2 regions of the Pseudomonas sp. S2_F03 genome follow, and region 2 is predicted to be linked to the other one. Evidence: riboswitches for the same ligand, from Rfam matches in the RefSeq annotation. Region 2 holds a riboswitch; the other holds the start of a gene.
What was found. Region 2 has a riboswitch for cobalamin ahead of AB4N76_RS27615 (CbtB domain-containing protein). Riboswitches for the same ligand answer to the same signal wherever they lie in the genome.

Region 1 (7,230 bases), 1.0 Mb from region 2:
GGCGCGCGGCTCGATATCCGGGATCGGAAAAGGCCACGGCGCCAGACCGGTGGACAGGTCGAGCCAATCGGTTTCCGCGATGCCGTATTCGAGCGCCGCCTTGCGCAACCGGCCGCCGTGCTCAAGCATAGAATTCAGCCCCCACGCAGAGAATCAGTAACCACAACCATACCCCGCGCTGGACCAATTGCCAGCCACGGTCAATGGAGTCGGCATCCGCCGGCACACCTTCGCCCAGTTGCGGACGCTGATGCAGTTCACCGTGATAAATCGCCGCTCCGCCCAACTCGACACCCAATGCACCAGCACCCGCCGCCATGACCGGGCCGGCATTCGGGCTGTCCCAGGTAGGGCCTTGCGTGCGCCAGCATTTCAACGCCAGACGGGTTTTACCCAGCAGCGCGTAGGTCAACGCCACCAGACGTGCCGGAATGTAGTTGAGGATGTCGTCGATCTTCGCCGCAGCCCAGCCGAATCGTTCAAAGCGTTCATTGCGATAACCCCACATCGCGTCCAGCGTATTGCTCAAACGGTAGAGCACCACGCCGGGCGCACCGGCCACGGCAAACCAGAACAACGCAGCGAACACCGCATCGCTGCCGTTCTCCAGCACCGATTCGGTGGCCGCGCGGGCGACTTCAGTCTTATCCAGTTCACTGGTCTGGCGGCTGACCAGATACCCGACACGCTTGCGCGCCTCTTCCAGATCATCACTGCGCAATGCCTTGGCCACCGGCTCGACGTGTTCACCGAGGCTGCGCAGACCAAGGGCACAATACAACGCAAGAATCTCGACGACCCAGCCAATATAAGGCGCCCAGGACAATGCCGTCGCCAGCAAGGTCAGCGGCAACACGGCCATCACCCACGCCGTGACGCCATGACTGCGCCAGCCGCGCCCGGCGGAATTGAAACGTTGCTCGATGCGATCGGCAAAACGACCGAACGCCACCAGCGGATGCCAGCGTTTGGGTTCACCCAGCAGCGCGTCCAGCGCAACCGCGGCGACACTCAATAACGCCACACTCATTGACTCACTCCCCAATAATTTTCATACAGCAACTCACTCAGCGGACGCGCTTGCGCCCAACCTTCGAGTACCAGCATCGGCGCCGGATAGAATTCCTTGACCGGCCCCAGGCAAAGAACCGCCAGCGGCTTGGCCCCGGCCGGCAGACCCAGCAGGTCCGCCAGCGCTTGCGGCTCGAACAGCGACACCCAGCCCATGCCCAGACCTTCCGCGCGCGCAGCCAGCCATAAGTTCTGGATGGCGCAGGACAGCGAGGCCATGTCCATTTCCGGCAAGGTGCGACGCCCGAAGATGTGGCGCTCGCGATCGTCCATCAGCGCGGCGACCAGCACTTCGGCACAGTCATTGATGCCTTCGACCTTGAGCTTCATGAATTCGTCGGTGCGCTCGCCGAGGGCTTCGGCAGTGCGCACGCGTTCTTCTTCCACCAGCAACTGGATCTTGTCGCGCAAGTCTCGGTCGCTGATGCGGATGAAACGCCAGGGCTGCATCAGGCCGACACTAGGGGCCTGATGCGCCGCTTCGAGCAGGCGTCGCAGCAGCTCGGGCTCGACCGTGCCGCCGCTGAAGTGACGCATGTCGCGGCGCTCGCCGATGGCGCGATAGACCGCTGCGCGTTCGGCATCGGAAAAAGCGTTGTCGCTCATGGCCGCTTCGCGAGCAAGTCGGCCTCAAGGTCCGGCGCAAACAGCGCGGCAATGGCCGATGGATTGGATGGAAAATAGAAGTGCACGTAAGACGCGGTCATCCGCCCCTCACGATAAACCGCCTCGGCGCCGCGACCGCCGTTCGGACTGAGGCCGCGCGCGATAGGCTCAAGCTCGGTGCTGGTCAGGGAGTGGTGATACGTGTGGCCGCGCAGCGAACCTTCAGGCAGTTCGACCGCTTGCAAAGCCAACGCGGCCAGACGCTTTTGCATCACCGCGTCCCCTTTCAACAAACCGACCAGCTCTGCACGAGTGCCCTCGACATCGGTCAACGAGTCGAGCAAGTACAGCATGCCGCCGCACTCGGCCAACAACGGTTTACCGGCCGCATGGTGCGCACGGATTGCGTTGAGCATCGGGGTGTTCTGTGACAATGCGACATGGTGCAATTCGGGATAACCGCCCGGCAGGTAGAGGCTGTCGGCGTCCGGTAATTGGCGGTCACGGATCGGCGAGAAGAACGAGAGTTCGGCGCCCATGGCTCGCAGCAAATCCAGGCTCGCGCCGTAAGTGAAGGCGAACGCTTCGTCACGGGCTACCGCAATGCGCACGCCCGCGAGCAACGGCTCGGCAACAATCACATCCGGGGCGGCAAACTCCACCGCCGGCGGCAATGCCACTTCACAGCTGCTGGCCAGCGCATCGGCTGCCGCGTCGAGCCGCAGGTCCAAATCATTCAACTCGCTGGCCTGAACCAGCCCCAGATGACGGCTCGGCAACTCGATTCCGGTTTCTCGCGACAACGCGCCATACCAACGCAAGCCTTCGGTCAGGCTGCCTTCAAGCAATTGCGCATGCCGCAGCGTGCCCACGCGGTTGGCCAATACACCGGCAAACGGCAAATCCGCTTGATAGCGCGCCAGCCCTAACGCCAGTGCACCGAAGGTCTGCGCCATGGCAGTGCCGTCGATCACCGCGAGCACCGGCACTCCGAAGTGCCGCGCCAGGTCGGCGCTGGACGGCGTGCCGTCGAACAGCCCCATGACGCCTTCGATCAGGATCAAGTCGGCTTCAGCAGCGGCTTCCCACAGCAGTCGCCGACTTTCCTGCTCGCCGACCATCCACATGTCCAATTGATACACCGGCGCACCGCTGGCGCGTTCGAGGATCATCGGGTCAAGAAAGTCCGGGCCACATTTGAACACGCGCACCTTGCGCCCCTGATTGCGATGCAAACGGGCCAGCGCGGCAGTGACGGTGGTCTTGCCCTGACCGGAAGCCGGGGCGGCAATCAGTACCGCCGGGCAACAACGTGGCTGATTCACAGCTCGACGCCTTTTTGCGCTTTGATCCCGGCCTGGAACGCGTGCTTGATCACGCCCATTTCGGTGACGGTGTCGGCCAGTTCGATCATTTCCGGCTTGGCGCCGCGACCGGTGACCACTACGTGTTGCATCGGAGGACGAGCTTGCAAGTCGCTGAGCACTTGATCGAGATCGAGATAACCGTGCTTGAGCGCGATGTTCAGCTCATCCAGCACCACCAGGCCAATGGACGGATCGCTGAGCAATTCGCGGGACACCGCCCAGGCCGCTTCGGCGGCAGCAATGTCACGCTGGCGGTCCTGGGTTTCCCAGGTAAAGCCTTCGCCCATGACATGGAAACGCACTTGCTCCGGGAAGCGGCGGAAGAACAGTTCTTCGCCGGTGCTGTTGCGCCCCTTGATGAATTGCACCACGCCGCACTGCATACCGTGCCCCATCGACCGGGCGAGCATGCCGAATGCCGAACTGCTCTTGCCTTTGCCATTGCCGGTCAGCACCAGCAACAAGCCGCACTCGTTGGGGGAATTGGCAATGCGTTCGTCGATCACGGCTTTTTTGCGCTGCATGCGCGCCAAATGGCGTTCGTCACGATCAGGGGGGGTATCGGTCATGGGGGAGCTCTCCGTTGAGGCTGGATAACGGCGGGCGGGCACAAGAATAGACGGCAAGAAGCCTGGCATCGCCCACCGTGATGCCGCTGGATGAATCAGGCCGGTCTCCGGGCTCATGAGCGGCGTGATGCCGGACTGCGCGCCTTCCCATGTCGACAATAGACACAGTGGCTCAAGGCGCAGTTTTCACTCATTTACCGTTGCGGGGGCAGCGCCGGGATCGTGACGTTTCGTCGTTTTACGATAGTCACTCACCGGCTTCCCTGTTTCACTCTGTCGGCCACTGCCACAGAGCACCTGAAACAAGCCGCGAAGGTTAGAGGGTTGGGGGTGGAGCGTCAAATGAAGACAAAGCTGCGGCGAGCGATATACTGCCGCCGATCAATTTACTGACGCCAATCTTGCACCACACTGTCAGCAGTGATATCAAAGCGCCACAAAACCCAACAACACAATTACAAGGGTGAGCAACATGCAAGGCATGATCATCAGCAATCCGAAGCTGGAATTCCTGCGGCCGGTGCTGGAGCGCTGGTTTGACTGTATCGACCGCTACAACACGGTGCGCGGTGATAACGACTCGCCATATTGGCACGATGAAAAAGCCAACCTCGGCCTGCTCTCCGCAGCAGCCTGGATGGCGGAAATGGTCACGCTGCCAAACACGTCGACGCGCAAACAGAACGAAGAAGGCGAGCGCAACGCCCGCGCCGATCTGTTTATCGCAACCGCCGAAGAGCGCGCCTACCTTCAGGCCACTCAACGCTGGCCCAAGGTCAACAGCCTGAACCTGACGCAGGCACTGCAGGACATCACCAGCGATGCCAAACGAATCAGCTACGCCAGCGACCTGAAACTTGGTTGCCTGTTCGTTGCCCCGCAAAAAGCCCAGCAAAGCGCCACCCCTGAAGAACTTCAGGACATGGTCGACGATCTGCAAAAAGAACACTGCTGTGCCGTCGCCTGGTATTTCCCCTACGCCTATCGCAAGTTGCGCAACGAAGCCGGCAACTATCACCCAGGCGTTGCCGTGTTGTTCAAGGAAGCCCGCGGCTAATCGACGGAACCATCGCACGCTGAAGCTTCTCTATGATTAAGTCAGAGCAATCATAGGGAAGACCAGCATGCGCAAGTCCCCGCTCGCTATCGTCATAGTGCTCGCCGGAGGGCTTGCCGCCTGTGGTGAGACCTCCATACTGCAAGTCTCCGACGGCACCGGCCCGTCACCCAAGCTGCCTGAACCCAACAAAACCCTGATCCCGACGGTGAATATCGCCCCGGCGATCGGCTGGCCGAAGGGCGCGAAACCTACTGCCGCTGCCGGCACTCAAGTGGCCGCCTTCGCCGAAGACCTCGATCACCCGCGCTGGCTCTACGTGCTACCCAACGGCGACGTGCTGGTAGCCGAAACCAGCGCGCCACCCAAACCCGATGACGGCAAAGGCATTCGTGGCTGGGTCATGGGCAAAGCCATGGGCCGTGCCGGCGCCAAAGTACCGAGCCCGAACCGCATCACCCTGCTGCGTGACAAGGACCACGACGGCATCGCCGAAACCCGCACGGTGTTCCTGGAAAACCTCAACTCACCCTTCGGCATGACGCTGGTCGGCAATGACCTGTACGTGGCCGACACCGACCGATTGCTGCGCTTTCACTACGAAAGCGGTGACACCGCGATCAAGTCGCCGCCTACCAAGGTGGTCGATCTGCCGGGAGGCACGCTGAATCATCACTGGACCAAAAACGTCATCGCCAGCAAGGACGGCCGCAAGCTGTACGTCACGGTGGGCTCCAACAGCAACGTCGGTGAAAACGGCCTGGATCAAGAGGTAGGTCGCGCAGCAATCTGGGAAGTGGACCGCGCCACCGGCAACCACCGGATTTTCGCTTCCGGCATTCGCAACCCGAACGGTTTGGCCTGGGAGCCCCGCAGCGGTGCATTGTGGACGGCGGTCAATGAGCGGGACGAAATCGGCAGCGACCTGGTGCCGGACTACATCACCTCGGTCAAGGATGGCGGGTTCTATGGCTGGCCGTTCAGCTACTACGGCCAACATGTCGACATTCGTGTCGAGCCACAAAACCCGAACCTGGTGGCCAAGGCCATTGCGCCGGACTACGCAGTGGGTCCGCACACGGCATCGCTGGGGCTGACGTTCGCTGAAGGCACCAGCCTGCCCGCGCAATTCAAGGAAGGGGCCTTTATCGGTCAGCACGGTTCGTGGAACCGCAAACCGCACAGCGGCTACAAAGTGATCTTCGTGCCATTCGCAGGCGGCAAACCGACCGGGAAACCGGTCGATGTACTGACCGATTTTCTCAATAAAGACGAAGAGGCCATGGGTCGGCCGGTAGGCGTCGTGATCGACCAGCAGGGTGGCTTGCTGGTGGCGGATGATGTCGGGAACAAGGTGTGGCGCGTGTCAGCCGCTAAATAACCGCAACCCTCAATTTATAGGGGGGCAGCAGCGTGACTAGGGATTGCGTGCCAAGTGCTCGGGTTGCAGAACGCGCTTGGCGCTCAGGTAAGCCCGCTGCCAATAGGCTTTGGACAAGCTGTCGAGCTTCACCGTGCCGCCCGTGGCGGGTGCATGAACGAAGCGGCCCTCGCCCACGTAAATCCCGGCATGGCTCACCTGAGAACCGCCATTGGTAGCGAAGAAGATGAGATCACCGGTTTGCAGACCTTCCTTGCCCACATTGGCGGCTTGCATGCTGATCATCTCGTGCGTGGTACGCGGCAGGGAAATGCCGGCGGCATCACGATAGACAAAGCCGATTAACCCACTGCAATCAAAACCGGAGTCCGGCGTATTGCCGCCCCAACGGTAAGGCGTGCCCACCAGGCCCAACGCGCGAAAGAGCACCTCTTCTGCTTCAGGGGAAGATGCCTGGGAGGAACCAAAGACGATCGGCGCGCGATTCACCGGCGCAGTAGGCGGTGTGCGGCTGGCGCAGGCGCTGAGCAGCGCTGCGAAGAACATGAGTGCAAGGCGGGCCGACATCGTCATAAGCAGAGCATCCTGATCTGGCTGCGGCTTTTTCCTGCTGGGAGTGCAGAAAGAAAACCGCCTGCGCGTGACGCAGGCGGTTTGCCATCATTAAGATCAGAATTCTAGCGCCTACGCAGCAAACTTCAAGTAAGACTTTAACTTCGCCTTACAACTTGTACGTTTACTTGCGAGCGGTGACCACTGTCGGTGCCATCGCGAGGGCGCGTTTGGCTTCGATGAAGGTCTTGCTCCAGTAGCTGTCACCCAGGCTGTCGACCCGGACGCCACCGCTTTTGCGGCTGCTGGAGTGGATGAACTGGTTGTCACCCAGGTAGATCCCGGCGTGACTGACGCGACCACGACGACCATTGGTCGCGAAGAACAGCAGATCGCCTGGCTTCAGCGCGCTGCGAGCCACCAGTGGGGCGTCCACGTTAATCATTTCGCGAGTAGAACGAGGCAGGTTCATGCCCGCTTCCTCACGGAAGAGGTAACCGATGAAGCCGCTGCAATCAAAACCGGCTTCAGAAGTGCCGCCGAAACGGTAACGGGTACCGATCAGGGACATGCCGCGCTCAAGAATGCTGTCGGCCAGAACCGGTAGCTGGTAGGCCTTGCCGTCGG
Region 2 (7,230 bases):
CAGCGACGAGGCGCTGAACTGGTCACTCCCCAATACGCGCCCGACCAAGATCAACGCCGTGCGCCGAAATCCCTTCGCTTCAACCTTCCCGGCAATGTCCTCAAGTGTCCCCACTACCCAATCCTGATCCGGCCAGGTCGCCCGGTGGATCACCGCGATCGGGCAGTCCGCGCCGTAATGCGGCAGCAGTTCAGCGAGGATTTTCTCCAGGTGATTGACGCCCAAATGAATGGCCATGGTCGCCCCATGTTGCGCCAGGCTGCCCAGTTCTTCGCCAGCCGGCATGGCTGTCTTGTCCGCGTAGCGGGTCAAAATCACGCTTTGCGAAATGTCCGGCAGGGTCAGTTCCGCCCCTAAAAGCGCCGCGCACGCCGCTGTCGCCGTTACGCCCGGTACGATTTCAAACGGAATGTCGAGCTCACGCAGGTAGCGAATCTGTTCGCCAATCGCGCCATACAGGCTCGGATCGCCGGAATGCACCCGTGCCACGTCCTGGCCGTTGGCGTGGGCGGTTTTGATCAGTTCGATGATCTGTTCCAGGTGTAGTTCGGCGCTGTTGACCACCTGTTCGGCGCGATGGCCTTCCAGCACGGCCACGGGCACCAGGGAGCCGGCATAGATGATCACCGGGCAGCTGCGAATCAGCCGTTGGCCTTTGACCGTGATCAGTTCCGGGTCGCCGGGGCCTGCGCCAATGAAGTAGACGGTCATCGTCGGTTCCTGTGAGAAAAGGGGCAGGGCAACGGCTTCAGATGAAGATTGCTCATGATCGAATGCGCGATTACCAGGGATTTTACGCAGCGCCGGCCAATGCCAGGGTCGCCTGAGCGTATTTTTGTCGGGATATCAGCAGCTTCGCCGGCGCCTGGGCCAATTGTTCGGCCAATGCTAGGGCAGCACTTTCCGCTACGCCATAACAGCCCGTGCGCTCGAAGGCGATGTCTGAATGATGGGTGAGTTTGGTGTGATAGCAGGCCAATTGTTCACTGCTGAAAAACAACAACGGCAACTCGAGTTGTGCGGCCAGCTCGACCAGACCCGACTCGTCGCGCTTCAGGTCGATGCTGGCCAGGGCCTTTATTTCGTGAAGTCCGACTTGATGAGCCTGTAACGCCTGATCAAGCAATGCCCGCAGCGTGCTGGCGGGGCAGCCGCGCTGGCAGCCCAGGCCGACCACTAACGTCGGCGCTGTGCGGGTCTCTGTCATGCGTGGTATTGGCCATCGTTTTTGCGTCGGAACAACCAGGCACTGATCAGGCCCAAGGCCAGCCAGAACGCCACGTTGGTCAGCTGCGAAGCGATTTTGAACTGCGCTTCCAGGGCTTCCGGCGCGAGCATCGAATGCACTTCCGGCTGAGGTGCGCCGATGACATGTGGAGTGGCCAGAATCGCCGCGCCCAGCACTTTCATCAGCCAATGACGGCTGAACACGATCAGGGCGATGCCGGCTGCTGTGGACGCCGCCGTGCCGATCCACCAGATCTGCCGTTGTGCCAGATCGGCTGCGGCAGTGCCCGGCAATTCAGGTGGCAGGCCGAGGGTCGGTGCGAGGACGAACGTCGCGTAACCGGCCAAGCCCCAGAGCAGACCTTGTGCGGTGCTGTTTGGCGCCCGCAGGGTATAGAGACCGGCAAGCATCAGGGCAAAACCGACCGCGACCACCAGGTTGCCGCCGGTGGTCGACAGCACGCGCTGCCAGCCGTCTTCCGGCTCCCAGGCTTCGGCGTCGTGGGTATGAGCGGCCATGGCGCCGTCGGCGTGTTCATGGGGTTGAACCACTGCCGGCTCGGCTTTTTCGTAGGTTTCGGCCTGAAGGATCAGCGGTGCCACCCAGAAACTTTGCAGCAGGGTCAGCAACAGGGCGGCCAGCAACCCGGTGAAACCTGCGGTTTGCGCAATACGCTTGATCATTTGGGCAGGTCTCAATGGCACGGGAACGCAGAGCTGTGACGGGTATCGTGCGCGGCGTTGTGCACCGCTTCTATGTGCGAGAAACCGGCGAAATAGACAAGGCACGCGCCCAGGATCGACGCACACACGGCGGCGGTCAGGCGTTGGGTCAGGGTTGTGGTGGTGCTGGCGGTGCTGCTGGAGCCGGTGCTGGTGATGATCGACATGGCGCGCTTCCCTCTGGTCTGTCAGCGGGTGAATAGAGCGCATGGAAAACCCCTGCGATTCGGGCTCGCAGACGTTCAAACAGCGCCCGCCCACCGCGGGTTTGTTGTTCCGTGACCGTAAGGGTCACTGTGTGTTGCGGGCCGGTCTCCGGGCTCACGAGGGGCGTTGGCTTTCGCCGTGGCCTGCAAACATCACCTTCCCATGCCGAACTGCTGGCACAGTGGATTTGATGCTTCGCTCGCTTACCGTTGCGGGGGCAGCACCGGACTGACATGGCTTTGAGTAAAGCACATGATTCACCGGTTTCCCGTTTCACCCTGTGAAGGGCACCCGTAACAAGGCGTGTAGGAGAGCATGGGCGGGGGTTGGCCGTCAATTGGCAAGGGTTCTCAACACGAAAACCGAGGCGCTCCATTCGCGAGCAAGCCCGCTCCCACATTGGAACGTGGTCGAATGTGGGAGCGGGCTTGCTCGCGAAGGGCGCGCCGCCAATGTCATGTGAACATTGACCCGCCCCAGCGCGATGCGTAGCCTTGCGCTTTCGAGGTTCTTCGGCGTTTGTCGAAGCTAAGAAGGGAACGCGGTCAATGCCGCGGCTGCCCCCGCAACTGTGAACGGTTCAGTTTCTGCCATGCCACTGCATGCGCCAGCCATGGCGCGAGCGGGAAGGCGCAGCAACCGCCAGTCAATCGACTGGCCAGCCGTCAGCCAGGAGACCTGCCTCGACACAGATTCTCACTTTCAACCGGGCGGGGTGATCCGGTGGCGAACTCTTCAGGCATGCGCGTGCGCGCTGCCGGTCGTCGTCCCGTATGCCCGCCACCAAAGCCAAAGGGCATCCGATGAAAACACTGGCCAAACTCCCCGTCACCATCGTTACCGGTTTCCTCGGCTCGGGCAAAACCACGCTGCTGCGGCACATGCTCGACAACGCTCAGGGCCGTCGCATCGCGGTGATCGTCAACGAGTTTGGCGAGCTGGGTATTGACGGCGATATCCTCAAGCAATGCTCCATCGGCTGCACCGAAGAAGAAGCCAACGGTCGCGTTTATGAGTTGGCCAACGGCTGCCTGTGCTGCACGGTTCAGGAAGAATTCTTCCCGGTGATGCGCGAACTGGTTGCCCGTCGCGGCGACCTCGATCACATCCTCATCGAAACCTCGGGCCTGGCCCTGCCAAAACCGTTGGTTCAAGCCTTCCAATGGCCGGAAATCCGCAGTGCCTGCACCGTCGACGCGGTCATTACCGTCGTCGACAGCCCGGCCGTGGCCGCCGGCACCTTTGCCGCGTTCCCGGATCAGGTCGACGCCCAGCGTAAACTCGACCCGAACCTGGACCATGAATCGCCGCTGCACGAGCTGTTCGCCGACCAATTGGCCAGCGCCGACCTGGTGATCCTCAACAAGGCCGACCTGATCAGCCCTGAAGACCTGGCCCGCGTGCGCCTTGAAGTCGCTGAAGAATTGCCGCCGGCGGTCAAAGTCATCGAAGCCAGCAGCGGTCGCCTACCGCTGGACGTGCTGATCGGCCTCGGTGCCGGCTCCGAAGAGCACATTGACAGCCGTCACAGCCATCACGACCACCACCACGACGGTGATGACCATGACGACCACGATCACGATGCGTTTGACTCGATCTCCCTCGAACTGCCGCAAGCCGACGAAAGCCTGCTGCTGGATGCGCTGACCCAACTGGTGGTCAAGCACGGCATCCTGCGTGTGAAAGGCTTCGCCGCGATCCCCAACAAACCGATGCGTTTGCTGATTCAGGGCGTGGGCACGCGTTTCGACAAGCACTTTGACCGTCAGTGGGGCGCCGATGAGGCGCGGACCACGCGCTTGGTGTTGATCGGTCAAGACCTGGACGCCGCGCAACTCGAAGCGCAATTGCGCGCCGCGCTCAGCGTTTAAGCCATGCACCTGCTCAGGACCCAGCCCGGCGGTTTCGTGTCGGACGACAACATCGCCGACCTTGGACAAACCCCCGCCGAGCTGGTGATCCTGTGCAGCGGCGATTCCAGCCTGGCGCTGCTCGCAGAAGCCGCGCAGCAATTGCCCGACGACTACCCCAGCGTGCGCCTGGCCAACCCGATGCAGGTGCAAAACCATGCCTCGGTCGACCTGTATGTCGACGAAGTGCTGCGGCACGCCAAGGTGATTCTGATTTCGCTGCACGGCGGCATCGCCTATTGGCGTTACGGCATCGAGCGGCTGGTGGAGCTTTCCCAGCGGGGCGTGCAACTGATTCTGGTGCCGGGTGATGATCGCCCGGACCCGGAACTCAGCGACCTGAGCACCGTGGCGGCCGGCGATCGCGACCGGCTCTGGCAGTTTTTGCGTCAGGGCGGCATGGGCAATGCCCTGGATTTTTTCCGCTGCCTGGCCACTCAATGGCTTGGCCGCGATTACGCCTGGGCCGAGCCACAAACCCTGCCGCGCACGGCGATTTACCATCCGAAAAAAGCCCCGCAGCCCTGAAAGACTGGCAAGCCGATTGGCACGCCGATCAACCGGTGGCGGCGGTGTTGTTTTACCGCTCGCATTTGCAGGCGGCCAATACCGGTTTTATCGATGTTTTCTGCCAGCGTTTGCAGGCGGCGGGGTTAAATCCCTTGCCGATTGCCGTGGCCAGTTTGAAAGAGCCCGGCTGCCTGACGGTGGTCGAGGATTGGCTGGATGAAGTCGAGGCGGGGGTGATTTTGAACACCACCGGTTTCGCCCAATCCAGCCCCGAAGCGCCGCACCTGCGCCCGTTTCGCCGCAACATCCCGGTGATTCAGGCGATTTGCGCTCAGGACAACGAGCCAGGATGGCGCGCCAGTGAGCAGGGCCTCGGTCCGCGTGACCTGGCGATGCACATCGCATTGCCGGAACTGGACGGCCGCATCATCAGTCGCCCGATCAGCTTCAAGGACTTGGCGTGGCGCAGCGAGCGCAGTCAGTCGGACGTCGTTTGCTATCGTCCTCAACCCGAACGCATGGATTTCGTCGCCGAACTGGCGCGGCGCTGGATCGATCTGGCGCGGCTGGCGAACAGCGAAAAACGTATCGCGTTGATCCTCGCCAACTACCCGACTCGCGACGGCCGCATCGGCAATGGCGTCGGCCTCGATACCCCGGCCGCCGCGTTGAATATCTTGCGTGCGCTGCAGGTCGAGGGTTATCCGCTGTCGGCCGAGTTACCGGACAGCGGAACGGCGTTGATCCAGCAATTACTCGGCGGGGTCAGCAACGACCTCGATACCCTGGATCAGCGTCCCTGTCATCAAAGCCTCGCGCTGGACGAATACCGGCAGATGTTCGACGCCTTGCCCGAGGCCAACCGCCAAGCCGTGCTGGAACGCTGGGGCACGCCCGAAAGCGATCCGATGTGCCGTGGCGGACGAATGATGATCGCCGGCCTGCGCTTCGGCCTGACCTTCGTCGGCGTTCAGCCGGCGCGTGGTTATCAGGTGGACCCGAGCGCGGTGTATCACGACCCGGACCTGGTGCCGCCGCACGGTTATCTGGCGTTCTACTTCTGGCTGCGCAACACCTACGGCGCCCACGGCGTGATTCACGTCGGCAAGCACGGCAACCTCGAATGGTTGCCGGGCAAAGGTGTCGGACTCTCGGAAAACTGCTGGCCGGACGCATTGCTCGGGCCGCTGCCGAACATTTATCCGTTTATCGTCAATGACCCGGGCGAGGGCGCGCAGGCCAAGCGCCGCACTCAAGCGGTGATCATCGATCACCTGATGCCGCCGCTGACCCGCGCTGAAACTTACGGGCCATTGCGCAATCTCGAATTACTGGCCGACGAGTATTACGAAGCGCAACTGCTCGATCCGCGTCGTGCTCGGGAATTGCAGCGCGACATCCTGCAACTGGTGCGCGACACCCACATTGACCGTGAACTGCAACTGGACGAAAAACTCGACAGCGATGCCGACGCGGCGATCTGGTTGCCGCGTCTGGACACCTATCTGTGCGATTTGAAGGAATCGCAGATTCGCGATGGCCTGCACATCTTTGGCGAGTCACCGACCGGGCGCTTGCGCATCGACACCTTGCTGGCCTTGCTGCGGATTCCCCGTGGCGATGGTCGTGGTGCGCAATCCAGTTTGCTGCGAGCGTTGGCGAAGGCGTTCGAGCTGGGATTCGATCCTCTGGATTGTGCGTTGGCCGAGCCGTGGACCGGGCCTCGTCCAATTGAACTGCAACTGATGAACGATGAACTCTGGCGTACGGCGGGCGATACCCGTGAACGACTGGAATTGTTCGCCGCACAACTCATCTCGCAAACATTGAGCACCGAGCGCGGACTCTGTGGGAGCGAGCTTGCTCGCGATGCGGTTGAACATTCAACATTGATGTCGATTGACCCACCGCTATCGCGAGCAAGCTCGCTCCCACAGGTTCCGCGCTGGGCAGAAGTGCAAGCCATCCTCGACAGCCTGCGCGAAGTCGTCGCACCACGCCTTGACGCCTGCGGCCCAGCCGAAATGCGCGGTCTGCTCGACGCCCTGAAGGGCCGCTTCGTTCCCGCCGGCCCCAGCGGCGCACCCAGCCGCGGCCGTCTGGACGTGCTGCCTACCGGGCGCAACTTCTATTCGGTGGACGTGCGCAACCTGCCGACCACCACCGCGTGGCGCATCGGTTTCCAGTCGGCCAACCTGATCCTTGAACGACATCTGCAAGACCACGGCGATCATCTGCGCCAACTCGGTTTGTCCGTGTGGGGCACCGCGACCATGCGCACTGGCGGCGACGACATTGCCCAAGCCATGGCGCTGATGGGCGTGCGTCCGGTCTGGGCGACCGGCAGTCAGCGGGTCGACGATTTCGAGATTCTGCCGCTGAGCTTGCTCGACCGCCCGCGTGTGGACGTTACCTTGCGCGTCTCCGGTTTTTTCCGCGATGCCTTTGCCAACCTGATCCGCTTGTTCGACGCCGCGGTGCAAGCGGTCGCCGCGCTGGATGAGCCCGACGACCTGAACCCGTTGGCGGCCAAAGTGCGTGCCGAACGTGAAGCGTTGATGCAATCGGGGCTGGATGAAGACGCTGCGAATCGTCAGGCCGGTTGGCGAATTTTCGGGGCCAAACCGGGTGCGTATGGTGCCGGCGTGCAGGG

Region 1: it holds a riboswitch for cobalamin, as region 2 does, so the genes downstream of both, cobO (cob(I)yrinic acid a,c-diamide adenosyltransferase) here and AB4N76_RS27615 (CbtB domain-containing protein) in region 2, are expected to answer to the same signal.

The regions. Positions count from the first base shown of each region.
Region 1 is NZ_CP162759.1:4,823,643-4,830,872, reverse strand. Features, by position in the region: gene cobD (threonine-phosphate decarboxylase CobD) at 1-129, opposite strand, end outside; gene cbiB (adenosylcobinamide-phosphate synthase CbiB) at 122-1,030, opposite strand; gene bluB (5,6-dimethylbenzimidazole synthase) at 1,027-1,677, opposite strand; gene AB4N76_RS22570 (cobyrinate a,c-diamide synthase) at 1,674-3,002, opposite strand; gene cobO (cob(I)yrinic acid a,c-diamide adenosyltransferase) at 2,999-3,613, opposite strand; cobalamin riboswitch at 3,695-3,929, opposite strand; gene AB4N76_RS22560 (hypothetical protein) at 4,086-4,670, shown strand; gene AB4N76_RS22555 (PQQ-dependent sugar dehydrogenase) at 4,738-6,051, shown strand; gene AB4N76_RS22550 (C40 family peptidase) at 6,088-6,624, opposite strand; gene AB4N76_RS22545 (C40 family peptidase) at 6,788-7,230, opposite strand, start outside.
Region 2 is NZ_CP162759.1:5,862,059-5,869,288, forward strand. Features, by position in the region: gene cobM (precorrin-4 C(11)-methyltransferase) at 1-711, opposite strand, end outside; gene AB4N76_RS27605 (cobalamin biosynthesis protein) at 794-1,207, opposite strand; gene AB4N76_RS27610 (CbtA family protein) at 1,204-1,911, opposite strand; gene AB4N76_RS27615 (CbtB domain-containing protein) at 1,923-2,117, opposite strand; cobalamin riboswitch at 2,240-2,467, opposite strand; cobalamin riboswitch at 2,646-2,857, shown strand; gene cobW (cobalamin biosynthesis protein CobW) at 2,961-4,028, shown strand; gene AB4N76_RS27625 (hypothetical protein) at 4,032-4,595, shown strand; gene cobN (cobaltochelatase subunit CobN) at 4,508-7,230, shown strand, end outside.